Regions from separate parts of the Arthrobacter sp. zg.Y820 genome, predicted to be linked through region 1. Evidence: riboswitches for the same ligand, from Rfam matches in the RefSeq annotation. Region 1 holds a riboswitch; each other region holds the start of a gene.

Region 1 (7,189 bases):
GCAGGGCAGTGCGGGGATCCGTCGGTGCAACCGCGGAGTCCCCGGTCAGCCGGGCGATCGACGGCGCGGAAACGGCGGCGCCAAATGCCATCCAGAAGAGCAGGGAGAAGCCGGGGCTGAGGGCGTTCAAGGCCAAGGTCAGCAGGGTCAGGTCCTCAAACAGTGCCAGCAGCGAGAGGAAACCGGCACCGATGGCCAGGGCAACGCCGACGGTGCGCCAGCGGTCGGACCGCTTGTGAACCTGTACGGCGATGAACACCAGCAGGGCCGGGCTGGCCAGCGCCATCAGAGTGGTGAGCGTTCCCCAGCCGGCGAAGGCTGCAGCATTGGTGTCGCTGAAGGCCACCCAGTAGCGGATGATCTGCACCAGGGCCACCACAGCGGCCAGTCCGGCAATACCCAGGGTGATGTAAATCCAGCGACGGTTCCGTGGCTCGTCCACATTGCCGGGCGCAATTTCTCCGCGCCGCGGCTGAGCTGCCAAGAGTGCGCCGCCAAGACCGAACGCCACCGCCGGGCCCAGCGTGGCAACACTGCCCGCCTCGTAGCGGCCCGCGGTGACCAGATGCAGGACAACATAAACCAGTACCAGCAGGGCATACGGCAGGTTGGCCAGCAGCTTCAGGTCCTGGATTTTGCGGTAGCCCACCTTGGGTCCGAAGACCCCCGCGCGCCACACATAGGTCAGCCCCAGGGACAGCAGGCTGATCAGCGTAATCAGGATGACGTCCACCCGAGTGGCGGCCTTGGAGGGAACCCAGTCTCCTCCGGTGCCGTAGGTCCACACCATGAACAGGGACATGATCAGGGCCAGGGCGGCCACGCCGTCGCGCACATAGTCGCTCACCGGAATGCCGGCAAAAGCGCTGCGGGTCCTGGCCGGCGCAGAGGCGGCCGGCGCGGATACGTTGGCCGGCGCGGAGGCACCGGACATCGCAAACTCATGCTGCCGCTGGGCTTCGGGGGCGTGGTTCCCGGAGGCCGGAACGCCTCGGGAGTAGGCCGCCGTCGTCTGTTCGGGTGCCGCAGTACCGCAACTGCCGCAGAAGCGAGCTTCCGCAGCCAGTTGTTGGCCGCATTGAACGCAGAATTTCATTGCACTTCCCTCGTGTGATGGTTAATCGCCGGGGTCTCGGCGGCACCGGGCGTTGCACCACAGGGCATGCAGAAATTCAAAAGATTTCCCCCGGAAAGCCCGGCAAACCGCAAATGCGGTTCCCCGGTAAAGCAAGACTGTTAGTCGATGGAGCCTAACACGGCGGGTCTCAACCGGATCAGTTCAGTTTGCGAGACGCACGCCCAAAACCACGCGGAGGAACGTCTCGTCTTTGACCGTTCGATCGGCAAGAATCAGGGCGTGCTTGCCGAATTCCCCACCACAAGGAGTAATCAATGAAGATTATCGGAGCGGTTCTCGAAGAAACCGGACTCCCCCGCCCCTACACCGACTCGCAGCCGCTGCGCGTCGTCGAACTTGATCTGGACGATCCGGGGCCGGATGAAGTCCTGATTCGGATCCGCGCGGCCGGCCTGTGCCACTCCGATCTCTCGACGGTGGACGGCAACCGGACCCGGCCTACGCCCATGCTCCTCGGACACGAGGCCAGCGGCGTCGTCGAAAAAGTCGGCGCCAACGTCACTGACCTGGACATTGGACAGCAGGTCACCACCGTGTTCCTGCCCCGCTGCGGGGAATGCGGGAACTGTCGGACAAACGGCAAGCTGCCCTGCACCCCCGGCAGCGCCGCGAACAACGCCGGTCATCTGCTCGGCGAGCACTTTCGCCTGCATCGCGGCGGTTCGGATGTCTTCCACCATCTCGGGGTTTCCGGCTTTGCCAGCCACGCGGTGCTGAACCGGCAGTCAGTGGTGCCGATCGGTTCCGACGTGCCGCCGGAAATCGCCGCCGTCCTCGGCTGCGCCGTGCTGACCGGCGGTGGTGCGGTGATCAACGCCGGCCGCCCCGAAGACGGACAGGCCGTCATGGTGGTGGGACTCGGCGGCGTCGGCATGGCCGCCCTGCTGACCGCCATCTCGCTGGGCAAGGGCAAGGTCATCGGTGTGGACGCCAATCCTGAAAAGCTCGTCCGGGCGCGCGAACTGGGAGCCGACGAGGTTTACACCCCGCAGGAAATTGCCGAGAAGGGCATCAAGGCACCCGTGGTGATTGAGGCCGCGGGTCACCCGAAAGCCTTCGAGACGGCTGTCGCGGCGACCGGCGTCGGCGGCACCACCGTCACCGTCGGCCTGCCCTCGCCGGACGCCCGGTCAACGATAACGCCGCTCGGGCTGACCGCCGAGGCCCGGACAATTGTTGGCTCCTATTTGGGATCCGCCGTTCCGTCCCGCGATATCCCCATCTATGCGCAGATGTGGCGGGACGGAACGCTGCCCGTCGATGAGCTCATCTCCGGACGGATCAAACTCAGCGAGATCAACGAGTCCCTCGACCTGCTGGCGGATGGCAAGGCCATTCGCCAGGTGATTATTTTCGAGGAATAACAGTTCCGGGCCGCCGAACGGTCCTATTCGCAGGCGACGCCGTCGCCGTCGCGGTCCAGATGGGTTCCGTAGCCCGGTCCGCCGGCATAGACCGGTGCTGCTCCGGCGGCACGGGCCGCGGAGCAGTTCGGATAGTAGGCCGCTGCCGGAGCGGGCTCCGGAACAACCGGCGCGGGCGCGGGCGCGGCCGGTGCAGGGGCCGGAGCCGGGGGAATGTACGTCTGGGCTGCCTGCTCGTCGGCCAGGCGCTGCGCCTCGGCGGCTGCCGCCTGCTCGTCAGCGATCTTCTGTGCCTCAGCGGCTTCCGCGGCCGCCAGCTCGTCGGCAACCTTCTGGTCGGCTGCCGCTTGGCGGTCGGCCAGAACCCTGGTGGAACTGTCCCTGTCCATCCAGATCAGGGTTCCGTCGTCATCCTCCGTGCAGACAAAAACCACGGACGTGCTCGCCGACGACGTCGTCGTGGGCGTCGGCGAAGGCGTGCTCGTGGGAGAGGGAGAGGGAGAGGGAGAGGGAGAGGGAGAGGGAGAGGGAGAGGCCGACGCGGACTTTGACGCAAGCTGTGACGCCGAGGTTGTCGGCGTGGGGCTGGGGCTGGCCGATGTCCTCACGGTTTCGGTCTTCCCGGCAGCCACACAGGACTTGCCGGCGACCACCGTGGACGTGGGAGTCGGGGTCGGGGATGGCGTCGGGGAGGGCGTCACGCTCTTGGTTGCCGAGGGCGACGGCGGGGCCGCGGCGGGTTCGGACTCGTCGGCTCCGCAACCGGCTACGGCCAGGACGGCCGCTGTCAGGCCGGCCACTGCCAGAGCCCGGGGACGCCGGTGCCTTTCCGGCTCCCCGCCCTTGGTGGAAATTGGGCAGGACAATGTACGTCGGAAAGGCATGGATCTCCCCCAGGATTTAAGCTCTGTAAATGTATGCAAATGCATCAAGCACAGAGTAACAGAGGCGGCCGTCGAGATTATCCGCCGCCAATTGGGTGCGCCTCTGCAGCCAAATCCTGATCGCCGCTGTCGAAAGCCTTTTTATAGTCGGACGGTCTTGAACCCGACGAATTGGTAGCGGCCAATCCGCAGCGAAAAGACCGGCCACTCGACCTTCGGCCCGTCCTGCACTCCGCTTGCGGGCCGGGCCTTCGCACGCTCTGCTGCCGCCCGTTCTGCCGCCATCCGCTTCGCCGCCTGCCGACGTCGCCTGGTTTCCGCTTCCATGAGACGCTCCTGTTGCACCACGCGTGCCAGTTCCATAGCCATAGCCATCTGCTTCTCCTCGCGTAGGCCTTAAACGCTAGCGGCGCGCGGCGCCATCCGGCAGTAGATATGCGGACAGGAGCGGTCCTCAAGAAAAAACTCGCGGAACTCGGCCCGGCCCCCACCCGCAAACCCACACACCCAAAGTTGCCCTCGGAACCCCGACAGCGGACTCCTCCCCTGTCCCGGGTTCGAGCCGGGCAGGTACCGTCGGAGAACGCTTCTTCCGGAGGTCAGGATGGACTGGTTGGCAGCCTTGATCCCTTCAACAGTCGCACTGGTTCTGGGTGCGAGCGCCGGCTGGAGCGTCCGCGCCGGCATCGACCGCCGGGATGAAACCGCAGCCCTGAACGCCTTGATCACCGACCTGCACCTGAAGCGGCCGCTGGCTGCGATCGAACCGCGCGTCGTCGACGGCGCTGACGACGCGCAACGCTGCCGCGCCACCGTCCTGGACGCACGCGACCGCATCATTGAAACCCTCGCCCACCTGCGCAGCAATTCCGCCAACACCGATGTCCTGATGCGGATGGCCTCCGCCTGCACCCGCTACCTCCGCGAATCCGCCCGCGCACCGGAACGGCACCAGTTCGCACTCATGGACCTGCGCGAAACAATGGTCGACGGCGTGAAACTGCTCAGCGACGCCCGGCGGCGGGTGCGGTACCGGAACCCCGGCGAACGCTCGACGCCGAAACCCGGCCGAACGCCGTCGCGCCGCCCCAGTATCGGACGGTACCTATAGTCCGCCTCGGCGGCAGGTCTTGGAGACCCGGAGCTTCATAGAGACGCCGTTTATGACACGGCGCGACGTAAAACGTCACCGACCGGCGCTTAGGGACACAGGCCGTCATTGTGTTGCCCGCCGAGGACAAACCGCGCTTCCATGGTGCTGTCCGCCTATCCAATCCGGACACCTTTACCATCCAGAGCGGCTGAGAGACCTGGCTCGTTGACGTCGCAGCAACCACCCTTCGGGGACGGTGCTCATGCCAGGACCGATGGACTCACTTCTCCGGTGGCCCGTAACTGCAGCACCGCTCGCAGTGACGGATCCAGCGTGCTCGAATGCCGTGTTCCTCGGTGCGAACTGAGAGGACCCTCCCATGGTCAGCCCTGCTCCAACCGGCCGCATCAACGGCCGCATCTCCGGCCACCCCAACGGCCCCCGCACACCCCTGCGGATCGCGGCACTGTTCGCCGCGGCAGCCCTGACCCTCACCGGCTGCGGATCCGGCGCGCAAGGCGGCAGTGCCGGCGCCAACGCCGCGAATGCTCAGGCCTCACCGGCCGGAGAGCCGGTCGACGGCGGCACCCTCGTCTACGCCGAAGTCACGCCCATCAACAACTGGCAGACCCAGGCGGCACGCTTCTACGAGAAGTCCAACGTGCTCAATTCAGTGCTGGACCGGCTGACCTACTTTGACCCGGAGAAGGGCGAGCCGGTGCCGTGGATTGCCTCGGCGTTCTCGGCCAACGCCGACAGCACCGAGTTCACCTTCACCATCCGCCCCGGCGTCACGTTCAGCGATGGAACGGCGCTCGACGCGGCCGCGATAAAGGCCAACCTGGACAGCTTCGGCCATGGCATTCCCGCCGCGCAGATCCAGCCGAACGTGGACTTCGCCGGCTACCAGACCAGCGAAGTGATCGGCACTAACCAGGTGAAGGTCACCCTGGATGCTCCGAACTCCAACTTCCTGCGCGCCACGTCCTCCGTCACCGCCGGTCTGGTCTCCCCGGCCACGCTGCAGCAGGATGCCGCCGGACAGTCCGCCATCTCATCCATCTCCGGCTCCGGCCCGTTCGTTTACGAGTCGGAAAAGCCCGATGAGGAAGTCGTGCTCGCGAAGCGGGACGGCTACGCCTGGGCTCCTGAGGGCGCCGACAATCCGGGTGAGGCGCACCTGGACAAGGTGGTGATCAAGTACCTGCCCGAGGTCGCCCACCGCGCCGGCGCCGTCCAGTCCGGCCAGGTCGATCTGGTGCGCGGCCTGCAGCCGGTGGATGAGGCGGCGCTGGCGGCCAGCGGCAATCAGGTGGTGGCGGCCGACGGCGTGGACCTCACCGTGAACATGGCGGCCGTGCGGATCGGCAGCGGCAAGCTGGCCGATCCTGCGGTCCGACAGGCGCTGCAGGCCGGCATCGACCGGCAGTCCATCAAGGACACGGTGCTCTCCGAGAGCTACACCCTGGCCGGCTCGGTCCTGAACCATCAGGCGCCGGGGTTCGTCGACCTGAGCGCCGATCTGGCCTATGACCCCGAGAAAGCCAAAAAGCTCCTGGACGACGCCGGTTGGCAGCCCGGCAGCGACGGCATCCGCGAGAAGGACGGCGAGAAGCTCGAGGTGACGGTCACCAGCTCCAACAACTCGGTGGTCATCAAACCGGCCTTTGAACTGATCGAGCAGCAGTGGCGGCAGATCGGCGTGAAACTGAACAACCGGGCCGGCGACAACACGTTCCTCACCACCGCCATGCCGGATCCGAACGTCGAATTCTACGGCACCCGCCAATTCATTTACGGCGGACTCGGGCCCATCTTCGAACCGGCCAACAACACCATGACGCACACCTCGGATCCGGAGCTGAACGCCCTGTTCGCCGCCGAGCGCGCCGCGGCCCCGGGCCCGGAACGGGACGAGGTCCTGGCCGCCGAGCAGCGGGCCCTCGTGGTGGACAAGGCCTTCTCGCTGGTCCTCTGGGACGAAGTCCAGGTCTACGGGGCGCACCGCAGCACGCACATCGAGTTCACCTCCGGCACGGCTCCCATCTTCCAAAGCGCATGGAAAGTGGACGGCTAACCCGTGGGCCGTTACCTCGCGCACCGGATCGGGCAGGCGCTGCTGGTGGTCTGGCTCGCCTACACCCTGATTTTCCTCGCCGTGCAGCTGCTGCCCAGCGATCCGGTCACCATCTTCCTGACCTCCGATTCTGCCGTCGACCAGGCGGCAATCGACACCATGAAAAGCCAGTACGGCTATGACCAGCCGCTGCTGGTCCAGTATCTCCAGCAGCTGGCCGCCCTGCTGCGCGGCGACGCCGGCTTCTCCCTGACCTCCGGGGAACCGGTCACCGAGCGCATCGGCGGCGCGCTCGGCTCCACCCTGGCGCTGGCCGGCTCCGCCCTGGGCACCGCCGTCGTCATCGCCCTGGCCGTGGTCGCCGCCGCCACCCTGGCCCCGTCGCCGGTGCTGCGGCGGGCACTGGCGAACCTGCCGCCGCTGTTCTCCGCCGTCCCGGTGTTCTGGCTGGGACTGGTGCTGCTCGAGCTGCTCTCCATCCGGCTGGGCGTGCTGTCGCTGTTCCCCGACGGTTCCTTCCTCTCCCTCGCCGTGCCGGTGGTCGTGCTCGCGCTCCATGTGTCCGCCCCCATGGCGCAGGTGCTGCTCAAGGGCGTGGAGCAGGTCTACCGGCAGCCGTTCATCAACGTGCTC
Region 2 (7,189 bases), 300 kb from region 1:
TGCGCCCGCCGTGTTGCCGCCCATTCCGGCCTCCGTGACCTGGGAGCTGGAGGGCAGAGTGCGTGACGCCACCCGGCTGACCTACGAGGCGGAAGCCCTGACCGCCCTGCAGCGGGAGCCGGTGCAGTGAAAACTCTCCACTTCCCGTTCATTACCAGTACCGGCACCTACAGCTGGGTACGCCTGATCCTTCGGGCAACAGCAGTGGCAGCCTTGGTGATTGCCGGCATATGGCCGGGGAGCCTTTTGTCCTGGCTGGTCGTCCTGATGCTCCTGCGCGAAGTGTTGAGGGTGGTGATCAGCTTCTTCGCCTGCCGGTACGACACTAAGTCCTTCGTCTTCAAGCTCAAGGAGCAGTTTCCCGGCACGCCCGCCGTCACGGCCAAGGACTTCAAGCACCTGGTGCGAACCGGACACCTGGCAGTGGACTGCGGCGCCGGATCCTGGCTCTTCCTGTCCCTCAGCGAGGGGGTTCCCCTGAGAGGCCTGAAATCCGGTTACAAGGTGACGGGCCGGAACCGGCACGGCGACTTCGGGCTGGCGGAGTTCGACGCCATCATGGATTCCCTCGTCTTCAGCGCTCCGGTGGCCGCCGCACTGAAGGCGGTCAAATCCGAAGAGCGGAAAATTCCTCCGGCGCCGCCCGGGCCTCGCCTCCCCGGCTCCCCGCGCGAGCCCCAACCGAAGACCTTCAACAAGAAGTTGGCAATCGCCAGCGGCCTGTGGCACGGATTATTCGGCAGCGACAAGTGGGACGAACGCCTCACCGCCAACGGGTAGCAGGAAGGGCCGCGCGGAGATGGTCAGGAAAACGCCGCCCGGACGCAGGCCCCGGCAGCGGCAACGACAACGGCAACGGCCTGCAGAGTAGAGTCGGAGAATGGGTGCAACTGAACTGATCCTCATCCGGCACGGTGAAAGCGCGGGCAACCTTGCCGCCACCGCAGCGATGCGCTCCGGCGCTGAAGTCATCGACATCGACCTGCGCGACGCCGACGTTCCGCTCAGCGACGACGGCGTCCTCCAGGGGGAGGCACTGGGCCGCCTCTTCGACGGCCTGCCGCGAGCTGAACGCCCCGACTCCGTGTGGTGCTCGCCCTATCTGCGGGCCCGGCAGACGGCCGAACTGGCCGGACTGCAGGACCTGCGCGTTGACGAACGGCTGCGCGACCGCGAGCTGGGCATCCTGGATCTGCTGACCTCGGCGGGCGTGACCGCCCGGTTCCCGGATGAGGCGCAGCGCCGGAACTGGCTGGGCAAGTTCTCCTACCGTCCGCCGGGAGGGGAATCCTGGGCCGATGTGGCGCTGCGGCTGCGGTCGGTCCTGCGCGACCTCGACGAGGACGAGGACGGCGGGCGGGTCGCCGTCGTCTGCCACGATGCGGTGATCATGCTGATCCGCTACATCTGCGAACGCCTCAGCGAGCAGGAGCTGCTGGAGATCGCGGCAAGCACCAGCGTCCGCAACGCCTCCGTCACGCGGCTGGTTCGGCCCTCCGGGCACGGCCGCTGGACCCTGAAGAGCTTCAACGCCGTGGACCATCTGGAGTCCGGCGGCGCCCCCGTCACCGAGCATGCAGGAGATGAAGAGCATGTCCAGCCCCGCTGAAGTCGTAACACCGGCACTGCTGAAGAACTGGCAGGTCAACCGGGACGCGGCCGACAAGTCTGACCGCGGCACCGTCCTGGTGGTTGGCGGGGCACGGTTTTCGCCGGGCGCCGCGATGCTGGCCGGGCGGGCGGCGCTGCGGGTCGGCGCCGGCCGGCTGACGCTGGCCGTGGCGGAGTCCGCCGCGGTGGCCGTCGCGGTGGCGGTGCCGGAATCGGGCGCCGTGGGACTGCCGGAGGACGACGGCGTCATCTCCGGCGAGCGGGCGGCGAAGGCTCTGGCCGTTGCCTTGGAAAGCGCCGACGTCGTGGTGATCGGACCCGGCCTCGACGACGCCGAGCAAGCCGCCGAGCTGCTCCGGGGGATCGGTCCGCTGCTGAACGATTCCGCCGCCGTCGTCCTGGATGCCTTCGCCCTCGGCGTGCTGCCCGGGCTGCCGGAAGTCTACGAACCCTGGGCCGGGCGCCTGGTCCTGACGCCGAACAAGAACGAAGCCGCGCGCCTGCTGGACGCGGATCCGGAGGCCGACCTCGAGATGGAGCAGGCCGCCGGCGACATCGCTGCCAGGTACCAGGCAGTGGTGGCCCTGCACGGGCTCATCGCCGCCCCGGACGGGCGCCGCTGGGAAATTCCGGCCGGAAATCCCGGGCTGGGCACCTCCGGCAGCGGCGACGTCCTGGCCGGCGCGGTCGGCGGATTCCTCGCCCGCCAAGCGTCCCCGGAGCAGGCCGCCTGCTGGGGCACCTACCTGCATTCCACGGCCGGCGACCGGCTTTCCGCAGCCCAGGGGCCGTTGAGCTTCCTCGCCGGAGAGCTGCTCGAAGCGATGCCCCGCGTGATGGCGGAGCTGACCGTCTAGCGGTGCCGAGAATGAACCGGCCGGCGATCCTGCCCCTGCCCTACACCTTCACGCCCCGGGACGGGTTTGCCGCCGGGTTCTATGTCCTGTTCCTCCTGATCTTCAGCTTTGCCCCGGGCCTCGGCGTTCCCGGTCTGATGCAGCTGATCCCTGATCCGCTGCTGGCCGGCTACGCCGTGAACCTGGCGTTCTACCTGTCCGCAGGCGCGCTGGCGGCCTGGGCGTCGTGGCGCTATGCGGTGCGGGAAACCCGGATCCTGGCCACCCGCCCGTGGCTGACCCTGGCGATCATTCCCGGCGGCGTTTTCGCGATGCTGCTGCTCACCGCCGTCGTCGTCCTGATTTCCGGCCCGCCGGAAACCGCGGTGAACCAGGAAGCGGTTGAGGGGCTGGTCGTCTCCCTGCCTCCGCTGCTGATCATTCCCCTGCTGGTGGTGATTGCGCCGTTTGTCGAGGAGTACATCTTCCGCCACCTGCTGATCGGCAAGCTCAGCAAATACCTCAACATCTGGGTCTGCTGCCTGATCTCGCTGCTGCTGTTCGCCGGGATCCACATCGCGGGGAAGGAATCGCTGACGTTGCCGGTGCTGCTGCCGTACCTGGCCATGGGCGCGGTTCTGGTGGGCATCTACGTCTGGGCGGGGAACAACTTCATCCTGTCCTACGCGGTCCACGCCGCGAAAAACCTGCTCGCCGTCCTGCTGACCTACGCGATCCCGGCAGAGCTGCTGGGATAACTGTTGACGGTGCGGCATTGGATCCGCCGGTCGGGGGACTAGGCGATGCAGAATTCGTTGCCCTCGGGGTCGGCCATCGTGTACCAGGAGGACGGACCCTGCTCGGCTGCGTAAAGGAACGTGGCACCCCGAGCCTCCAGCGCGGCGCGCATCGCGTCCTTGTCTCCGCCGTCGAGGTGGATGTCCAGATGGATGCGGTCCTTCACCGTCTTCGGTTCGGGCACGGGCTGGAACAGGATTCGCAGGCGTCCCGGGGAACCCACCTCGCTTTCCCGGCAGATTGCGGCGCCGTCGCGCCACCTGCGCTGTCCGTTGTGCTCGATCAGCAGGTCCGGGCTTACGGCGCCCTGTTCCAGCGAGGAATCGATCAGGGCCTGGTCGAGGGGCTCCGGGACCCAGCCCAGGGTTTCGGCCCACCAATCGGCCTGGGCGTGGGGGTCGGCGCAGTCAACACATATCTGGATATTGAACGTCATGGGCAGGAGCCTAGCCAGCGGCAGGCTCCCGCCCGGAAGGATTGCGGACAGTTACTGTCCGCAGACGCCGGCGGCCCGGAAGCGATCGCCGGGGGTCAGCCCCGCAGCTCTTGAGCGGCAGCGCCGGCGCCTGCGGCGATCCGTTTACAGGGATGCACCCTTTCCGGCGTGGCCAAGTAGAAAAAAGAGCGCCGGGCCGGGCTGTCGAAGCCGCCGGGCACCAACAGCGACGAGTAGCGTGCGCACCACTGCGCCTCTCCGCCGGAATGCGCCAGGGCCAGTGCCAGGGCGGGGATATCGTGGAACCACATCAGCTGCTGCTCACCGTCCACAATCAGCTGGATCAGGTCCAGCTCAACATCGGCATAGGCCCGGGCATCCACCCAGTCATCAAAACCGGCCAGCTTCTTGCCGTGGATGAGGTGGACGTTGTGGCCGGGGGTGAAGCTGACGCAACGGGTGTCACTGGAAACGCTCACAGCGTGGTCCTTTACAGAGTGTCCTTGCCCGCGCCGGGCGGCAGCGGGCCGCTTCGTCATCCGAACCACCCGCCGAACAATGGGGTTGGTGTGAGGCCAGTCGGAGCTTTTCCGGCCGGACGAATCCGGGCCGGTGGCCACCTCTCGTGAAGCTGAGACCACCCTAGCGCACGACGCCGACACTGGGAACCGCCGTGGTCCGCCGTGATGTGCGTGGCCCGTTCATCCGCCGGAAACAGCCTCGAAACTCCGTTTGGCTAGCTTGATGGCACGAGCTATTGGAGGACACGATGAACCGAATGCTGATTGGACGCGAGGCCGCAGCGGTACTCACCAAGGGCCTGGGCCGCCGGGGATTCCTCGGAGCCGCGGCGGGTCTTGGCATGTTGGCGGTGGGGTCGGGATGCAGTGCGAAACCGGTGCAGGATTCTTCCGCGGCAGCTGCGGACGCCGGTGCTGCCGGGTCGCCCGGGTCGGCCGGCCCGAGGTCGGGGGCCATCCTGCAGCCGCACTCCGGAGACATGCCCGGGGACCTCTATCTTGCCTCCACCCCGGAGGAAGTGCTCTGGGGTTACGTGCCGGCCGTGCATGCCACGCCGGTGGCCCGGATGAAATCCGGGCAGACCGTCACCATCGACGCCCTCTCGCATGAGGGGATCCTGGAGGACCAGGGCCGGGATCCGCTGTCCTTCTTCGGCGGCCACGGCGTCGCGGCGGACGGGGTGCTGCAGGACGCCGTGGACATCGCCGCCGGCTACAACCGCACGCCGCGGAACTTCGACACGGACGGGCCGCACATCGTCACCGGTCCCGTTGCCGTGGAAGGCGCCGAGCCCGGCGACGTCCTGAAGATCGAAACCCTCGCGGCCGTGCCCCGGGTCCCCTACGGCGTCGTCTCCAGCCGCCACGGCAAGGGCGCGCTCGCGCTGCAGAACGGCCCGGCCGCACCGGAGGGCATCACCCTGGAGGAAGTCATGCCGCCGGCGGCCGCGGACAACCGGTCCTCGGGCGTCCCGACGGACTACGGCAACGTCTCGGTCTTCACCGCAATCGAGGACGGCAAGGGCGTGATGACCAGCGGCGACATGAAAATCCGCTTTCCGCTGCGCCCGTTCATGGGCATGATGGGCGTGGCCTTCTCCGAGAACGAGGGCCTGACCGGCCCCGAGGCCAACTCAGTGCCGCCCACGCTCGGCGGCGGCAACATCGACATCCGCCATCTGGGCCCCGGGTCCACCTTTTACCTGCCGGTCAAGGCCGACGGCGCCCTGTTCTACGTGGGCGATCCGCACATGGGCATGGGCGACGGCGAAGTGGCGCTGACCGCCATGGAAGGTTCCCTGCGCGGCACCTTCCGGCTGACCGTCTGCAAACCCGGTTCGGGGGACGCGCCGGCCCTGGCCCACCGGTATCCGTTCGGCGAAACCGCAGATGCCTGGATTCCCATCGGCCTCTCCGACCCCGACGGCCTGGGCGCCGGTGGGGTGAGCAGTGACCTGAACGTGGCCATGCGGCGGGCCGTGGTCAATGCCCTGGACTTCCTCGAGCAGGAAAAAGGCATGGACCGCGCCGTCGCCTACGCCTACCTGTCCGCCGCCGCCGACTTCGCCGTGTCCCAGGTCGTGGACCGGACCGTGGGCGTGCACGGGCTGATCCGCAAGGCCGACTTCGGCTGATGCCTCAGCCGAAGGGGTCGGCGCCGAATGTTCAGCGCCAGCCGGCCGCCGGAGCGACATGCTTGAGGATGCTCTCCAGCAGCTGCACGTTGTAGTCAACGCCCAGCTGGTTCGGCACCGTGATCAGGACCGTGTCCGCGGCCTGCACCGCGGCGTCGCCGGCCAGCTGGGCCGCAATCACCTCCGGTTCACCGATGTAGCTCTTGCCGAACCGGGCCAGTCCGCCGTCGAGCCGGCCCACCTGGTCCCTGGTGTCGGCCTGGGCACGCAACCCGAAATACCGGCGGTCCTCCTCGGTAACCAGGGGAATGACGCTGCGGCTGACGGATACGCGCGGCGTTCCCTCGTGCCCGGACTCCGCCCAGGCGGCGCGGAACACCTCAATCTGCTCGGCCTGGAGCTGGTCAAAGGGCACGCCTGTGTCCTCGGTCAGGAGGGTCGAGCTCATCAGGTTCATGCCCTGCTGGCCCGTCCACTTCGCCGTGGCCCGCGTTCCCGAACCCCACCAGATCCGGTTGCTCAGCCCGGGGGACTGCGGTTCCACCGGCAGTGTTCCGGAGGCACCGGTCATGACCGGATCGGAGGCCGCCAGACCGGCGCCGGCGATCGCGGCGCGGAACACCAGGGTGTGCTTGCGGGCTTCATCGGCGTCGGTGCTGCCGTCGGCCGGCACATAGCCGAAGGCCTCGTAGCCGCGCAGCGCGGGCTCGGGGGATCCCCGGCTGAGGCCCAGCTGCAGCCGTCCGCCGCTGATCAGATCCGCCGCCGCGGCTTCCTCGGCCATGTACAGCGGATTCTCGTACCGCATGTCGATCACCGCGGTGCCCAGTTCCAGCCGGCTGGTCCGGGCGGCCAGAGCGGACAGCAGCGGGAACGGTGCGGCGAACTGCGGCGCGAAATGGTGGACCCGGAGGTAGGCGCCGTCGATGCCCAGCTCCTCGGCCGCCACCGCCACATCAATCGTCTGCAGCAGCGCGTCCCGGGCGGTGCGGACAAAAGATCCCTGCACATCCCGGTAATGTCCAAAGGACAGGAAACCGATCTTTTTCATGTTCAGCACAGCGCCGGTTTCCCAAGAGATATTCCCCCGGATGCTCCGGAGTCCCGAGCGTCCGGCGCACCGGAAGCGAGGAAGAAACATGCATCTGACCATGGTCCCCGGCATCGGCGGCTCCAACGAAGCACACTGGCAGAGCCTGTGGCAGGACGGTGAGCCGGACGTGTCCCGGATTTCGCCGTCGTCGTGGGACGACCCGGAGCTGGAAAACTGGATGGAAGCGCTCGACGCCGCCGCCGGGCCCCGCCGCGGCGACACCATCCTGGTGGCCCACAGCCTGGGCTGCCTGGCCGCCG
Region 3 (7,189 bases), on a different contig from region 1:
CAGCACCGAGCCGGCACCCAGTCCGATGGCTACGGCGACCAGGGACGCGCCGATGGTTTGGCCTGCGCCGTGGATGACCCGGGCCAGCAGGTCCCGCCCGAGATAGTCGGTGCCGAAGGGGTGGGCCGCCGTGGGTGCCAGCAGGGTGTTTCCCGGGGAGGCTTCGAGCGGATCGAACCGGGTGAGCAGTCCCGGCGCTGCTATAGCGGCCAGCAGCAGGAACAGGAAGCCCAGAGCCAGCCAGTCGGCCGGCGCCGCCGTGCGGGCTTTGGCGGTGAGCGGGGACGCGGCGGTTTTGGAAAGTGTTGTTGTGGTCATCGGGCCAGGGCCTCCGGTGCAGTCGACGGTCGAGGGGTGGACGGACTGTTGGTAACCGGTCGGATGGCGGATCGGCGGTTGTTCCGTTGCCGGGCCATCCGCGGATCAATGGCGGGATACAGGAGGTCGGTCAGCAGGTTGATGGTGGTGAAGACAACGGCCACCAGCATGACCACCGCCTGAACCACCGGCCCGTCCTGGGCACGGACCGCCTGTTCGGTCATGAAGCCCAGCCCGGAACGGTTGAAGACGGCCTCGGCGATGACCGACCCGGCCAGCAGTTCCCCGACCGTCAGCCCGAACAGGGTCAGTGCCGGGATCGAGGCGTTGCGCAGCACGTGGCCGGTGAAGATCCGGCCCTCGGGCACGCCCTTGGCGCGCAGGACCGTGATGAACGGTTCGTTGTAGGCCTTGCGCAGGCCGCGGATGAGCACCTGGGTGATCGGTGCGCTGACGCCGAAGGCCAGCGTGACGGCCGGCAGGAGCAGCGATTTGGCGCCCTCGTCGCGGATGGAGGAGAACCAGCCGAGCTGGTAGGCGAAAACCTGCAGCAGCAGCAGACCGGCCAGGAAGCTGGGGGTGGACAGGGAGAGCACCGGGAAGGCACCGGCCAGCCGGCGGACCATTTTCCACGGCGCCAGCACGGCGGCGGCCGCAATCACCAGGGACAGGGCCAGGGCCAGAACCAGGGCGACGGCGGCCAGCGCCACGGTTTCTCCCAGTCCCTGGCTGATCAGGTCGGCGACCGGGCGGCCGGTGGCCAGCGAGAATCCCAGGTCGCCCTGAAACAGGCGGGTCACCGAGATCCAGAACTGTTCCAGGGCGTTCCGGTCCAGGTTGTAGTAAGCGGTAATGGCTGCCGCCTGCTCTTCCGGGATGGGGTTCAGCGGGTTGTTGATGCGGCTGCCGATGGGGTCGCCGGGCAGGGCAAACAGAATGAAGTAGACGAACACGTAGGTCAGGGCGATGACCAGGAGGGACTGCCCGATGCGCGCGGCGATGACGGCGGTGACACCGGTGCCGGACGGGTTGCTCACTTGGTTTCCGTCCAGGTTTCGTAGAAGGACGGGCGTGCCTCGGCACCGAAGGTCAGTCCGTGGAGGGTGGGCTGCAGGGCGAAGATCTGGGAGTCGTCCAGGATGGGCAGTGCGTAGGCGGACTCGATGATGTGGTCCTGGATCCGGCCGAGGATTTCGGTGCGGGCCGTGGTGTCGGCAGCCGTCAGCTGCTCGGCGAGCAGGGCGTCCAGGACCGGGTCGGGCTGCTGGAGGTTGAAGGCATTCAGGTGGTCGCTGGAGTAGTTCACGGTGAGCCGGATCGGGTCAGCTTCCGGCCATCCGTTGCGCCGTGCGCCCACCGCGGGGTCCGCCAGCACCGTGGAGTAGTTGGCGTAGTCCGTCTCCTTGATTTCCAGGTTTACGCCCAGTTGTTTGAGCTGCCACTGGATCAGCTGGAAAAGGGGCTTGGACGTGCTGTCGAAAACGTCCACGTAGGTCAGGATGTGCAGCTGCTCGCCGTCGCGGGTACGGAACCCGTCGGCGTCCCTGCCGGTCCACCCGGCGTCGTCGAGCAGCTGGCCGGACTTTTCCGGATCAAAGGCCAGCTTCTCCGATTCGTCCTTGTACCCGAGGGATCCCGGGGTGAGGATGCTGGTGGCAGCGTTCCAGTTCTCCGTGTAGAGATCGGAGATGATCTGCTCCCGGTTGATGCCGTGCTGCAGTGCCTGCCGCACCCGGATGTCATCCAGGAACGGCGCGGACTGCCGCAGGTCCCAGACGTTGGCGTTGCCAACCCCCCGGGCGCTGATCACTTCCAAACCGGCCGCGGTCAGGGTCTGCTCTTCACTGGGTTGAACGTAGCGGATCAGGTCGGCCTCGCCGGCGCGCAGCGAGCCCAGCCGGACACTGTCCTCGGTGACCGGAATGATGGTGATCCGATCCAGGTAGGCCTCGCCCTGGTTTTCCAGGCCGGGCGGCGCCCACGCATATCCTTCCCGGCGGGTGAGGACGATTTCCTCTCCGTACTTTTCGGATTCCACGGTGAACGGGCCGCTGCCGATGATGCCGGTGAGCTGTGACTGCGCCTCGATCGGTGCGTTGATGGTTTCATCGGCGACCAGGCTGGTGCGCCAGAAGGAGAGCACATTCAGAAAGGGGGCGTGCGGGGTGGTGAGCTGCACCGTTACGGTCCGGGCGGCGTCGTCGGCCGTTACCGCCGAGACCTTCGGGAACCAGTTGTTCGCGGGGATGCCCTTGGCGCTGTCGCCGTTGGCCTGCCACTCCAGGTTCCGTTGAACCGCTGAAGCGTCCAGCACCTGGCCGTTGCTGAAGCTGGCGCCCTCCCGGATAAGGAAGGTGTAGGTCAGGCCGTCGTCGCTGACCGTCCACTCCTCCGCGATCCACGGCTTCAGTTCCAGTGTCTCGGGGTCGCGGTAGATCAACCGATCGGTGATGTTCTGGATGTAGGCGCTGTCCTGCCAGGTGCCGCTGCTCTGGAGCTGCGTGTTGGAGGACAGTTCGGCATCCAGGTACACCAGCTCGCCGCCGCGCCGATCGGTGGAATCGGAGGCGCTGCCCGGCTGCGTGCTGCAGCCGGAAGCGAGGACGGCGGTGATAAGGGACAGGATCAGCAGAGACGCGGCGGGAGCGGACACCGGACGCTTCCCGGTGAGTTTCCTGGACAGGTTCATGGTGCTGCTTTCTCTCGGAAGGGCTGGAGCAGATGCAGTGACAGGGGGTGCGGGCAAGCGCCGGCCGGGCAGGAGGATGCCCAGCGGGGAGCAGGAAGTCAGCCGGGCAGGAGGATGCCCGGCGGGGAGGCCGAGGCCTGGCGCGGGAAAGGGTCTAGCCGGTGGGGCGGGGACATCGATTCATCGGGGCTGCCTCTGCGATCATGGCGCCGCGGGGTGCCGCCGGAGCAGCACGGACGCCGTACTTGCCGGGCCGGGCGTCTGCCCGCCGGCCGAATCATCACCTGGAGCACCCCGCTACGACGAGAGGGTTGCTGCCCAGCCGGCCAGGGCCGATGGCTGGAACTCTTGATTGCTGACTACATGCTAGAGGACGCCGGCTACCGGCGGGCAGATGACGTTATCCGGGGTAAGCGACGGTCACAGGTCGCTAATTCGGTCATATTTCGGTCCAAACCGTCACACTCCACCGAACGCGTCATCCGTCGTCAACCGGCGCTCGCGGGCGTGCTCGGAAGGGCGGGCATGCCCGGTTAGGCGGCCGTCAGGCTGGCTGGCTGAAGGCGTCGGTCCGCTCCGGCGGCCCGGCGATCAGTATCCGGTCCAGGATGGTCAGCACCATGCCGGCGCCGGCGAATTCCCAAGGGCCGGACGCGCTCCGGCGGGCAATAATCGAGACGCCGTACATCTCCTGAACCCGCCCGGGATCGAGGGGAACGCCGACGACGGCGCCGTGCGGCACCGTTTCGGCGACGGCGAAGTCTTCGCCCACCCTGATGTACTCCAGCAGGCTGGCGCGGACCAGATGAGCGACCCGCCGGCCCATGTCCTGCTCCGGGTAAACCACGTGGTGGACGCCGATCTGGTCCAGGATCAGTCCGTGCTGCTCGCTGGCGGCCGCGGCCCACACTTGGGCCACCCCGGAGCGGACCAACTGCGAGGCGGTGAGCACGCTGGCCGCGATGTCGCTGGTGATGCCCAGCACCACACGGTTGAATTCGGACACCGACAGCTGATCGAGCACTTCAGTGTCAGTGCAGTCCGCCGTCACGACCAAAGTGAGGCGGCCGTCGAGCCGCTGGACCACTTCTCCATTGCTGTCCACGCCCAAAACCTCGGTGCCCTCGGCCATCAGCTCCAGGGCGACGGACTCCCCGAAGCGGCCCAGCCCGAGCACGGCGACTGCGTCTGCGTCGGCGCGGGCGTGTCCCGGATCCCGCGCACCAAGAAAGCTGAACCTAGCCAATGATGGGCCTTTCGATCGGAAGTTCGTAGTGCAGCGGCCGGTCGCGCAGTGCCAGCGCCGAGGCAAAGAGGAGTGGGCCGAGCCGGCCGGCGAACATCAGGACGATCAGGATCAGCTGGCCCGCCGCCGGAAGGTGCGCGGTGATGCCGGTGGACAGGCCAACCGTGGCGAACGCCGAAACTGCTTCAAACAGGACCGATTCCAGGGGAAACCCGGTCAGGACCAGCAGTATGCCGGTGGCGGTGCCCACGAGAAGGACCGAGAGCACCAGCACGGCGATGGCCTGGCGGTAGACCGCCGGGGAGAGCGATTTGCCGAGGACGTTCACCTGCCGCCGGCCCCTGACCTCCGCGGCGAGAATGAAGAACAGCACGGCAGCAGTCGTGATCTTGACCCCGCCGCCCGTGCCGGCGGGTCCGGCGCCGATGAACATCAGCGCGTCCATGACCAGCAGGGTGGCGCCGTCCAGGGCGGCGATGTCCACGCTGTAGAACCCCGAGGTGCGTGTCTGCACGGACTGGAAGAACCCGGTCAGGAGCTTGGAGGGCCAGTCCAGCGGACCCAGCGTGCGCGGGTTGTCCCACTCCAGCGCCGTGATGAAGACAGTTCCGGCAAGCAGGAGCACGGCGCTGCCGGCCAGCACCAGCCGGGTGTTCATTGACCAGCGCCGCGGGATGCGCAGGTCCCGGCGCAGCTGGACCAGTACCGGAAATCCGAGGCCGCCAAGGATGACCGCCGCGCAGATGGGCAGGCTCACCGCCGGATCGGTGGCGTACTGCACCAGGCTGTCGGAGAACAGGGCAAAGCCGGCATTGTTGAAGGCCGACACCGCATGGAAGGCCCCCAGCCACAGGGCCTCCCCCGGACTTCGGCCGTAAGACAGCCAAAAACGGGCCGCCAGCATCAGACCCACGATCCCTTCCACCAGGAGGGTAATCTTCGCGACGCCCGCAATGACCGACGGCACATGGGACAGGTCCGGCTTGTTGCCTTCGAGGGCGAATGTGACCTTGCTGCGCAGGGACAGCCTGTGCATGACGGTGAGCGCCACAACCGATGCGAAGCTCATCACCCCGAATCCGCCGAGCTGGATCAGCGCCAGCATCACGGCCTGCCCGAAACCCGTCCAGTAGACCGGAGTTTCCACCACCCCCAGGCCGGTGACGCAGAGCGAGGACGTGGAGGTGAAAAAGGCCACCATGATCGGGGCTCCGCCGGATTCGGTGCTGGCAGCCGGCAGGGTGAGCAGACCCGTTCCCGCCAGGTCGGCGGCCAGGAACCCCAGAAACACGGAGCGCGCCGGCCGGAGGGGTTTCCTGCGGCGCGGCAGCAGGCGTGCACGGTTTCCCACGTCCCGACGGTACGCCGGGCCGCTGCAGCGCCGCCAGCGGGCCCCGCGGTTTAGGCGACGCGGAGGTCGATCTCCCCCGGCGCGGCGCCGTCGGCTCCGAACACGAGGTGCCGGTTGGCGATCTTGTCGGTAAAGAACCGGTCGTGGCTGACCACCACCACGGCACCGGGGAAGTGCAGCAGTGCCCGCTCCATGACCTGGGTGCTGGAGAGGTCCAGGTGGTTGGTGGGCTCATCGAGCAGCAGCACCGACGCGCCGGAGAGCAAGCACTGGGCCATCGCCACGCGGGCCTTCTGCCCGCCGGACAGGTTGCCGATCTTCTGCTTCAGGTCCGCCTCGGAGAACTGGAACATGGTCAGGAACCGGTTGACCGATTTCTTCGTGGCGGTCAGGGCCAGGCTGTCCGGCATGGCGTTCACCGCGTGGGTGACGGTGTCGGCGTCGTCGAGCTCGGCAAGCACCTGGTTGTAGGAAACCATCCGGGCGCCGTTCGCCCAGGCGACCTTGCCGGCGTCGGCCTTTTCCTCGCCCGTAAGAACGCGCAGCAGGGTGGTCTTGCCGCTGCCGTTCGAGCCCAGGACCACGAGCCGGTCGCCGCGCCGAATCTCGAAGCTCAGCCCGGAAAACAGGGTCTTGTCGCCGTAGGACTTTTCCAGGGACTCCACCCGGCACAGGTTGTCCTTCACATGCAGGCCGCCGTAAATCTCGGTGATGATCTGGTCCACCGGGCGAGGCGCGCGGGCCTTCTTGATCTTGGCGAGCTTGCCGTCCAGGGCACCGCTGCCGGCCTTGGCGGCCTCGCGCCGGTCCGAAATACCTTCGGCTTCGAAGGCGAGCAGCTCCGACTCATGCACAAACTGGGACGCCAGCGCCTTGAGCCGGAACTGCTTCTGGATCACGTACTCACCGAAGTTGCCGGGGTACTCGTGCAGGTGGTAGTTCTCCACCTCAATGATGCGGGTCACCACCGCGTCCAGGAACTTCCGGTCGTGGGAGACGACGACGGCGGCCCCGCGGAAGTCGCGGAACCAGCTTTCCAGCCACTCAACGCCGGCCACGTCCAGGTAGTTGGTGGGCTCATCAAGCAGCAGCACGTCCGGGGCCTCGAGCAGGATCTTGGCCAGGGCCGCACGGTTGCGCCAGCCGCCGGAGAGGGCGTCGATGGGGCAGACACGGTGCGCCTCACTGAAGCCGAGAGTGGTCAGCGCGGCGTCGATCCGGCGCGGGTAGTCCCAGCCGTCCAGCCGGTCCATGGTCTCGAACAGCTCGGCCTGCCGGTTGATCAGCTTGTCCAGCACCTTGGGTTCCGGGTCCGCGGCGATCGTCTCATCGATGGCCGCCAGTTCCGCCTGCGTGGCTTTGATCTCGACGAACAGTGCGTCGAGCACCTCAGTGATGGTCGACTCGCCGTTCAGCTCGGAGAACTGGGAGAAGTAGCCGATCTTCAGGCCCTGGTCCAGGGTGACCGTGCCGGAATCCGGAACAATCTGCTCGAGGATCAGCTTCAGCAGCGTGGACTTGCCCGAACCGTTCTTGCCGATCAACCCCACCCGGTCCTTTGGTTCCAGACGGAAGAAGGCCTCAC
Region 4 (7,189 bases), on a different contig from region 1:
CGCCGGGCGCCGGGTCGACGTCGAGGTTGCTGCGGTCCAGCACCACCGTCTGCGCCACCGCCAGGTCCAGTCCGGCGACGTCGGCGAGGATCCGCGCGGTTTCCTCCGGGTTTTCGGCGGCCCAGGCGCGGGCCTTCTCGTAGGCGTTGACCACTGCCTGCGCCTGTTCCGGGTCCTCCGCAAGGAAGGCCTCGTTGGCAGCCAGGATGCCGTAGGTGTTGAAGTCCAGGTTGCGGTAGATCAGCTGGGCGCCGTTCTGCTCGGCGCCGGCCATGATCGGATCCAGTCCGGCCCAGGCGTCCACCGATCCGTTTTCCAGGGCGGTGCGTCCGTCGGCGTGCTGCAGCTGCTCCACGGTGACGTCGGAGAGGCTGAGTCCGGCCTCCTCGAGGGCCTGGACCAGGAAGAAGTAGGGATCGGTGCCCTTGGTGGCGGCCACCGACTTGCCCTTGAGGTCCGCCACTGAGGTGACGTCCGAGTCGGCGCCGACCACCAGTGCCGACCATTCCGGCTGGGAGAAGACGTCGATGGCCTTGATCGGGGAGCCGTTGGCCCGGTTGAGCAGCGCGGCGGAGCCCGCCGTGGATCCGATGTCGATGGCTCCGGAGCGCAGGTTCTCGTTGGCCTTGTTGGACCCGGCGGACTGCACCCACTCCACCGTGATGCCGTCCTCTTCCAGCGAGGATTCGAGCCAGCCCTTCTCCTTGATGATCAGGCTGAGCGGGTTGTAGGTGGCGAAATCAAGGGTGAGGGTTCCGCCGTCGGCCGCTTCCGCGTTGGCGGCGGGCTCGGTATCTTCACCGGCAACGCAGCCGGTCAGCAGCAGCGAGGCTGCGGCTGCGGCCGCGGCCAGGGCCTTGACCGGCCCGCGGGACAGGGCCGGTCGGCGGCGGGCCGGAGAAGAGTTGGCGGAAGGGGCGGGGGAAGGAACGACGGAACGGCTGTTCATGGGAGTTCTTTCTGCTGGAGGACGGCGAGCCGGGCGGAAAACGGCACTGAACTGCTGGGGGAGCGTCCGGACGAAGGGAACGGACGCAGGTGAGAAGGAGCTGCTGGGGAGGGGCGGTGCCGGGAGGCTAGTGGCGGTCGACGCCGAGGCTGGCCAGGAGCTCGCCGCGCATTCGCGCCAGCTCCGCCGAGGCCCGGTCCCGCGGCCGGTTGCCGGGCACGGTGATGACCTGGGTGATCGTGGCGCCGGATTTCTCCTGTTCCTTGCCCAGCACAATGATCCGGTCCGCCAGCTGGAGGGCTTCATCCACGTCGTGGGTGACCAGCAGCACGGTGGTGGGGGTGGCCGTGTGCACCGAGAGGAGCAGGTCCTGCATCTTCAGCCGGGTCAGCGCGTCCAGGGCGCCGAAGGGCTCATCGAGCAGCAGCACGCCGGGGGTCCGGGCCAGGGCACGGGCCAGGGAGGCGCGCTGGGCCATGCCGCCGGACACCGCCCGCGGGCGGTGCTCGGCGAACGGGCCCAGCTCCACCAGCTCCAACAGCTCGGCCACCTTCGCCTTGCCGTGCTTGGCGCTCATGCTTTTGGGCAGGCCCATCGCGATGTTGGCCTGGAGCGTCTGCCAGGGCAGCAGCCGCGGCTCCTGGAATGCGACGGCGCAGCGGTCGTCGATCCCGTGCACGGGGGTGCCGTTGATCAGGACTTCTCCGGTGCTGGCGGCGTCCAGGCCGGCTGCGGCACGCAGCAGCGTGGATTTTCCGCAGCCGCTGGACCCGAGGATGGCCAGGACCTCGCCCGGGCGCACCTCGAAGTTGATGTTCCGCAGCACCCGGTGTGCTTCGGGGCCGGCGCCGAAGGTGCGGCCCAGCGAGGAAAACGTGACGGGAAGAGCGGAGCCGGCGGCCTGAAGCGGTGCAGCGGGCGGCGCGGCGGCAGGGGACTGTGAAGCCAAGGCGGTCATGTTAACTCTCCATCGGTCCTGGCAGTAGCACCCTACGGAAAACGCCTTGGGCCGGTTACGGCCTCCTGCGGTGTTGTCCTCGCTATTGCCGTTCCTCAAGGAGGAGGTACGGCAACCAGGGTTGCTGCGGCTTCACTGATCCAGGTCTCTCAGCCGCTCGGGATGGTCAAGAGCCACTAAACGCTTCATTCGGACAACGGGCAAGTCCCCGGCGTAACATTTCGACGCCGCGGCGCCAGCCGGAAAACCGCCGCGCGCGCCGGCCTGGAGGCCCAGGTCCGCCGCGGGGCCGGCTCCGTGCCCGCGGTTCACACAGGGTCATTGACTTCCGTTGAGCCGCATCGCTGTGCCAATACTGGAGCCGAAGGATCATGAGTCCCAACGCGAAGCTCTGGCTGGTTGGGCGGCAACCCTCTTCTCCGTAGCGGGGTGCCCCAGATGAGGATCCGGCCGTTGCGCGTCCGCGAACGGCAAGTACGGCGTTCCCTCAGGGGCGTCCCGTTCCGAAAGGTTCCCCCGTGACCGAGCAGAACATCCAGCCGACCACACAGAGCACACCCTCCACCGAGCAGGGCACCCAGCCCACCGCACAGGGCCCCCGGCGGCAGATCCGGTTCAACGCCTTCGACATGAACTGCGTGGGCCACCAGTCCCCGGGGCTGTGGCGCCATCCGCAGGACCAGTCAGCCAATTACACCGACCTCCGCTACTGGGCCAACCTCGCCAAAACCTGCGAAAAAGGCCTGTTCGACGGCATCTTCCTCGCCGATGTCCTGGGCACATACGACGTCTACGGCGGCTCCAACGAAGCCACCCTGCGCCAGGGCACCCAGGTTCCGGTGAACGACCCGCTGCTGCTGGTCTCCGCGATGGCCCTGGTCACCGAACACCTCGGCTTCGGCGTCACTGCCGGCACCGCCTATGAACATCCCTATCCGTTTGCCCGCCGGCTTTCCACCCTGGACCACCTCACCAACGGCCGGGTCGGCTGGAATGTCGTTACCGGCTATCTGCCCTCCGCCGCGCGGAATCTGGGCGCGGAAGACCAGCTGGAGCACGACGAGCGCTACAACCACGCCGACGAATACCTCGAGGTCATCTACAAACTGCTCGAGGGCTCCTGGGAGGACGACGCCGTCGTCCGCGACAAGGAAACCGGCGTCTTCACCGACCCGGCCAAGGTCCACGACATCAACCACGAGGGGAAGTACTTCAAGGTTCCGGGCATCCACATCAGCGAGCCCTCGCCGCAGCGCACCCCGGTGATCTACCAGGCCGGCGCCTCCCCGCGCGGCATCGCCTTCGCCGCAGGCAACGCGGAGGCCGTGTTTGTGGGGGCGCCCACCAAGGAGAAGCTCAAGGCCACCGTCACGAAGATCCGCGACGCCGCCGAAGCCGCCGGCCGGGACCGGCACTCGATCCGGATCTACACGCTGATGACGGTGATTACCGCCGCCACCGCGCAGGAGGCCGCCGCGAAGCACGAGGATTACCAGCAGTACGCCAGCCACGAAGGCGCGCTGGCCCTGATGTCCGGCTGGATGGGAGTGGACCTGTCCACCTACAACTTGGACGAGCCGCTGGGCAACGTGAAATCCAATGCCATCCAGTCCGCCGCGTCGAATTTCCAGAAACCGAAGGACGACGGCGAACCCTGGACGGTGCGCGACATCGCCGACTCCGTCGGCATCGGCGGACTGGGACCGCGGATGGTCGGCTCGGGCGCGGAGATCGCCGAAGAAATGATCCGCTGGGTGGAGGAAACCGACGTCGACGGCTTTAACCTGGCCTATGCCATCACCCCCGGCACGTTTGAAGACATCGTGGAGTTTGTGGTGCCCGAACTGCAGAAGCGCGGCGCCTACCGGACCGAATATGCGCCGGGTACCCTGCGCAACAAGCTCTTCGACGCCGGCGACAAGCTCCCGGCGGAGCACCGCGGTGCATCGTTCCGGCTGCAGCCCGCCGTGCGCTGACCTTCGGGCCGGCGTCCTGTTCTGCCGGACCGGGCATTGACCGGCCGCCCGGTCCGCTCCTACGTTTGAAAGGAACGTCCACCCTTACGGGCGCCACTTTCCCAGCCAGCAGGAGCCTGCCATGGAATCCTCAGCCAATGCCTCCGGAATAGCCCTGTCCGCAGACGGAACCCGCATTGCCTGGTCCCGCCAAGGCAGTGGCCCGCCGCTCGTGATTGTCGATCCCCTTCTGGCCGACCGCAGCAGCTCCAGCACCCGGGTCCTTGCCGACCTGCTCTCGGAAAACCACACGGTCTACACCTATGACCGGCGCGGCATGGGAGAAAGCGGCATGGGGGAGGAATACACGGCAGAGTCCGACGTCGATGACCTGCTGGCAGTGGTGCAGGTGGCCGGCGGATCTGCCGCCCTCTACGGGTTTGCCTCCGGAGCTTTCCTGGCGCTGCGGGCCGCCGAGGAGTCGGCGGTGATCACCCGCGTGGTGGCGCTGGAGCCCAGCCCGGCGATCGACGACGGCGACGATGAACTCCTGGTGCTCCAGACCGAGCTGGAGGGACTGGCCGGTGTTGAAGTTCCGGTTCTCATCCTGGCCGGCAGCAGCAGTGCAGATGAGACCCGGGACCTCGCCCGCCGCGCCGCGGAGGCCCTGGACGAGGGGGAATTTCAGCTGCTGGAGGGAACAGCGGCGAGCGTCCCGGACGCGGAGCTGGCCGACACCATCGAATCTTTCCTGAGCTGACACCGGCGGGCGTAAGCTGGAGCCCGATCTTCGGGCTCCAGCAAAGGACGGCACATGGAACTTGTCAGCGGCGCACACGTCAACGACCCCGCAGTAATCGGGCGGCTCCTGCGGGAGAAGGGGCGCTGGGCCGTCGTCGGGCTCTCGAATAACCCGAGGCGCACGGCGGTGGGGGTGTCGAAGTACCTCCAGGACCACCTGGGCATGGAGATCATTCCGGTCAGCCTCAAGGGCGACGATGTCCACGGCAACAAGGGCTATCGCCGGCTCAGTGATATTCCGGGCCAGATCGACGTCGTCGACTGCTTCGTAAATTCGACGCGTGTGGGCGACATCGTGGACCAGGCGATAGCCGTTGGCGCCAAAGCGGTGTGGCTGCAGCTGGGCGTCGTCGACGAGGCGGCTGCCGCGCGCGCCGCCGCCGCAGGGCTGGACGTCGTCATGAACACCTGCCCCGTCATCGAGGCTCCGTATTACGGCCTGTAGGCATAGGGTCGGGGACTCAGAGTTTCGCGAACCACGCCTGCAGGATCCCGGTGTACAGGCCGTAGCAGATGAGGCCTGCGCCCACCACGCCCAGCGCCAACCCGCCGTACGGCTGCGCACTCAGGGCATGGAGGGCGCCGTCGAGCCCGGTGGAGCGCTGCGGATCGGCGGCCACGGCCGCAACGATCACGAAGCCTCCCAGGATGACCAGTGACAAGCCCTTGGCGATGAACCCGAGGACACCGGTGATGGTGACGGCGTGCTCCCACGTGCCCGATGGAACGGCCTGCAGATCCCTGCGGAAGCGTCGGCTGGCGCCCTTGAAAATGAAGTAGCCGCCCACGCCGACGATCACCAGCCCCACGATCCCCAGCAGGACCGCGCCGGCGGGCTGGGCCATCAGGCTGGCGCTCCAGCCGGCCGAACTCTGGCTGCTGTCCTTGCCGGCACCGAGGGCAAACGTGCCGAACGTGATGCCGGTGGCGCCGTAGGCGGCGGCCAGTGCGGCGGCGGAAGCCCGCATCTGCCACAGCTCCCGTCCGCTCAGGCCCCGGCTGTCCATCCAGATCCGTGAGAACTGGAAGACGGCCAGCGTGAGGCAGCCCAGGAAACAGACCCAGAGCAGGGCCAGCCCGCCCGGCTGCCCGGCCAGTGCACCCACCGCGCCGGAGGAATCGGCACTGCCGCTGCCGCCGGACGCAATCTGCAGGGCAATCACTCCGATGAGGAGGTGCATCAGGCCGCTGGCGGCGTAGCCGACGCGGGCGGCACGTTCAAATCCCTTCGAATCCGCAGCATTTTCCGTAGCCGCGGCAAACCTGTCACGGTGTCCTGTACGAGCCAAATAATCCTCCAAAAGTCGGGAGCGCACCGCTTGTGGCGGGCCGCCGGATACCTGCGATGTCTTCATTTTCTCACTAGTGGCGCGGCGCCTTCTCACTAGTGGTGCATCGCCGCGGCGGCGGACTAGGCTCGGGTGATGGACGCCGCACAAGTGAAACGGGTATGCCTGCAGTTTCCGGGGGCCTACGAGGACTTTCCGTTCGGCCCGGAAGCGTCCGTGTTCAAGGTTCAGGCGACGGGCGGCAAGGCCCGGATGTTTGCGCTCTGCGACCTGTCCGGGGTACCGCTGACGATCAGCCTCAAGTGCGAACCCGAGCTGGCGCTGCAACTCCGGGCCGCCCATCCCCAAATCAACGGCGCATGGCACATGAACAAGAAGCACTGGAACTCTGTCCGTCTCGATGAGGGGCTGGATGATGATCTGGTGCGGGACCTCGTGGAGGACTCCTACGACCTGGTGGTCGAGTCCCTGCCGGCCCGGGACCGCGAATCACTGAAGTGGAAAGGGCTGGCCGGCGGATGAACCGGGACCTGAGCTACCCTGACGCCGGCCATACCCGGCGGCCGTATCCCCAGCCGCTCACCCAGCGCTGGCCGGACGGATACCGGCTGGAGCTGCGCCGGGAAAGGCTCGACGTTCCGGATCCGGCGGCCGGATTCCTGCGGTTGGCCAATGGCATCCTGGACTGGGATCTGCACCGCCGGGCCGGGCTGCGGGTGGCGGCAGCCACGCCCCGCGCCGCTCCGGGGGTGGAAATGTCCTCCGGAGTGGGGGTGGGTCCGCTGCGCTACTACGCTCCCTGCCGGGTGCTGTGGTCCGAGGAACCAGAAGTCGACGACGACGGCGCCCCCATCCCGGGGCAGCGCGCCGGTTTCGGTTACGGCACCCTCAAGGGGCACCCGGAACAGGGCGAAGAGGGGTTTTACGCCGAACTGGACGGGGAAGGAAAACTGATCTTCCGGGTGGCGGCGTACAGCCGGCCGGCCAACCGGGTTCTGGCCGCCGGCGACTTCGCCAACCGCGGTGTGCAGCGGTTCTTTACCCGGCGCTATCTCGCGGCAGCCTACAAGCTCAGCTCCGGCAGCTGAGCTGCGCTGAGGGCGAAGCCAAGGCCCAAGCCCGGAGTTTCCACCGGCAGGAATCCGGCGGTGAGCAAAAGAGACTGCGAGGATTCGTTCTCCACCTCGGTGTAGGCAACCACCCTCGACACGTTTTCCTGTTCCAACGCCCTGCGGGC

The links. Region 1 has a riboswitch for S-adenosylmethionine ahead of QNN99_RS00505 (ABC transporter substrate-binding protein). Riboswitches for the same ligand answer to the same signal wherever they lie in the genome.
Region 2: it holds a riboswitch for S-adenosylmethionine, as region 1 does, so the genes downstream of both, QNN99_RS01905 (hypothetical protein) here and QNN99_RS00505 (ABC transporter substrate-binding protein) in region 1, are expected to answer to the same signal.
Region 3: it holds a riboswitch for S-adenosylmethionine, as region 1 does, so the genes downstream of both, QNN99_RS08260 (ABC transporter substrate-binding protein) here and QNN99_RS00505 (ABC transporter substrate-binding protein) in region 1, are expected to answer to the same signal.
Region 4: it holds a riboswitch for S-adenosylmethionine, as region 1 does, so the genes downstream of both, QNN99_RS11890 (LLM class flavin-dependent oxidoreductase) here and QNN99_RS00505 (ABC transporter substrate-binding protein) in region 1, are expected to answer to the same signal.

The regions. Positions count from the first base shown of each region.
Region 1 covers NZ_JASKLX010000001.1:116,108-123,296, reverse strand. Annotated here, with positions in the region: gene QNN99_RS00530 (DUF7937 domain-containing protein) at 1-934, opposite strand, end outside; partial or broken gene QNN99_RS17455 (zinc-ribbon domain-containing protein) at 1,031-1,096, opposite strand; gene QNN99_RS00525 (alcohol dehydrogenase catalytic domain-containing protein) at 1,393-2,502, shown strand; gene QNN99_RS00520 (excalibur calcium-binding domain-containing protein) at 2,526-2,891, opposite strand; gene QNN99_RS00515 (hypothetical protein) at 2,872-3,564, shown strand; gene QNN99_RS00510 (DUF6650 family protein) at 4,000-4,497, shown strand; SAM riboswitch class I at 4,672-4,760, shown strand; gene QNN99_RS00505 (ABC transporter substrate-binding protein) at 4,859-6,556, shown strand; gene QNN99_RS00500 (ABC transporter permease) at 6,560-7,189, shown strand, end outside.
Region 2 covers NZ_JASKLX010000001.1:413,350-420,538, forward strand. Annotated here, with positions in the region: gene QNN99_RS01875 (hypothetical protein) at 1-130, shown strand, start outside; gene QNN99_RS01880 (hypothetical protein) at 127-780, shown strand; gene QNN99_RS01885 (histidine phosphatase family protein) at 881-1,609, shown strand; gene QNN99_RS01890 (NAD(P)H-hydrate dehydratase) at 1,593-2,468, shown strand; gene QNN99_RS01895 (CPBP family intramembrane glutamic endopeptidase) at 2,480-3,205, shown strand; gene QNN99_RS01900 (VOC family protein) at 3,244-3,681, opposite strand; gene QNN99_RS01905 (hypothetical protein) at 3,777-4,160, opposite strand; SAM riboswitch class IV at 4,176-4,312, opposite strand; gene QNN99_RS01910 (acetamidase/formamidase family protein) at 4,451-5,836, shown strand; gene QNN99_RS01915 (LLM class flavin-dependent oxidoreductase) at 5,868-6,887, opposite strand; gene QNN99_RS01920 (RBBP9/YdeN family alpha/beta hydrolase) at 6,976-7,189, shown strand, end outside.
Region 3 covers NZ_JASKLX010000008.1:152,608-159,796, forward strand. Annotated here, with positions in the region: gene QNN99_RS08250 (ABC transporter permease) at 1-318, opposite strand, end outside; gene QNN99_RS08255 (ABC transporter permease) at 315-1,355, opposite strand; gene QNN99_RS08260 (ABC transporter substrate-binding protein) at 1,352-3,007, opposite strand; SAM riboswitch class IV at 3,244-3,361, opposite strand; gene QNN99_RS08265 (potassium channel family protein) at 3,552-4,253, opposite strand; gene QNN99_RS08270 (TrkH family potassium uptake protein) at 4,246-5,604, opposite strand; gene QNN99_RS08275 (ABC-F family ATP-binding cassette domain-containing protein) at 5,655-7,189, opposite strand, start outside.
Region 4 covers NZ_JASKLX010000009.1:603,375-610,563, forward strand. Annotated here, with positions in the region: gene QNN99_RS11880 (aliphatic sulfonate ABC transporter substrate-binding protein) at 1-949, opposite strand, end outside; gene QNN99_RS11885 (ABC transporter ATP-binding protein) at 1,077-1,907, opposite strand; SAM riboswitch class IV at 2,275-2,390, shown strand; gene QNN99_RS11890 (LLM class flavin-dependent oxidoreductase) at 2,516-3,883, shown strand; gene QNN99_RS11895 (alpha/beta fold hydrolase) at 4,005-4,622, shown strand; gene QNN99_RS11900 (CoA-binding protein) at 4,677-5,108, shown strand; gene QNN99_RS11905 (DUF1206 domain-containing protein) at 5,125-5,952, opposite strand; gene QNN99_RS11910 (MmcQ/YjbR family DNA-binding protein) at 6,088-6,474, shown strand; gene QNN99_RS11915 (DUF1990 domain-containing protein) at 6,471-7,040, shown strand; gene QNN99_RS11920 (GNAT family N-acetyltransferase) at 7,016-7,189, opposite strand, start outside.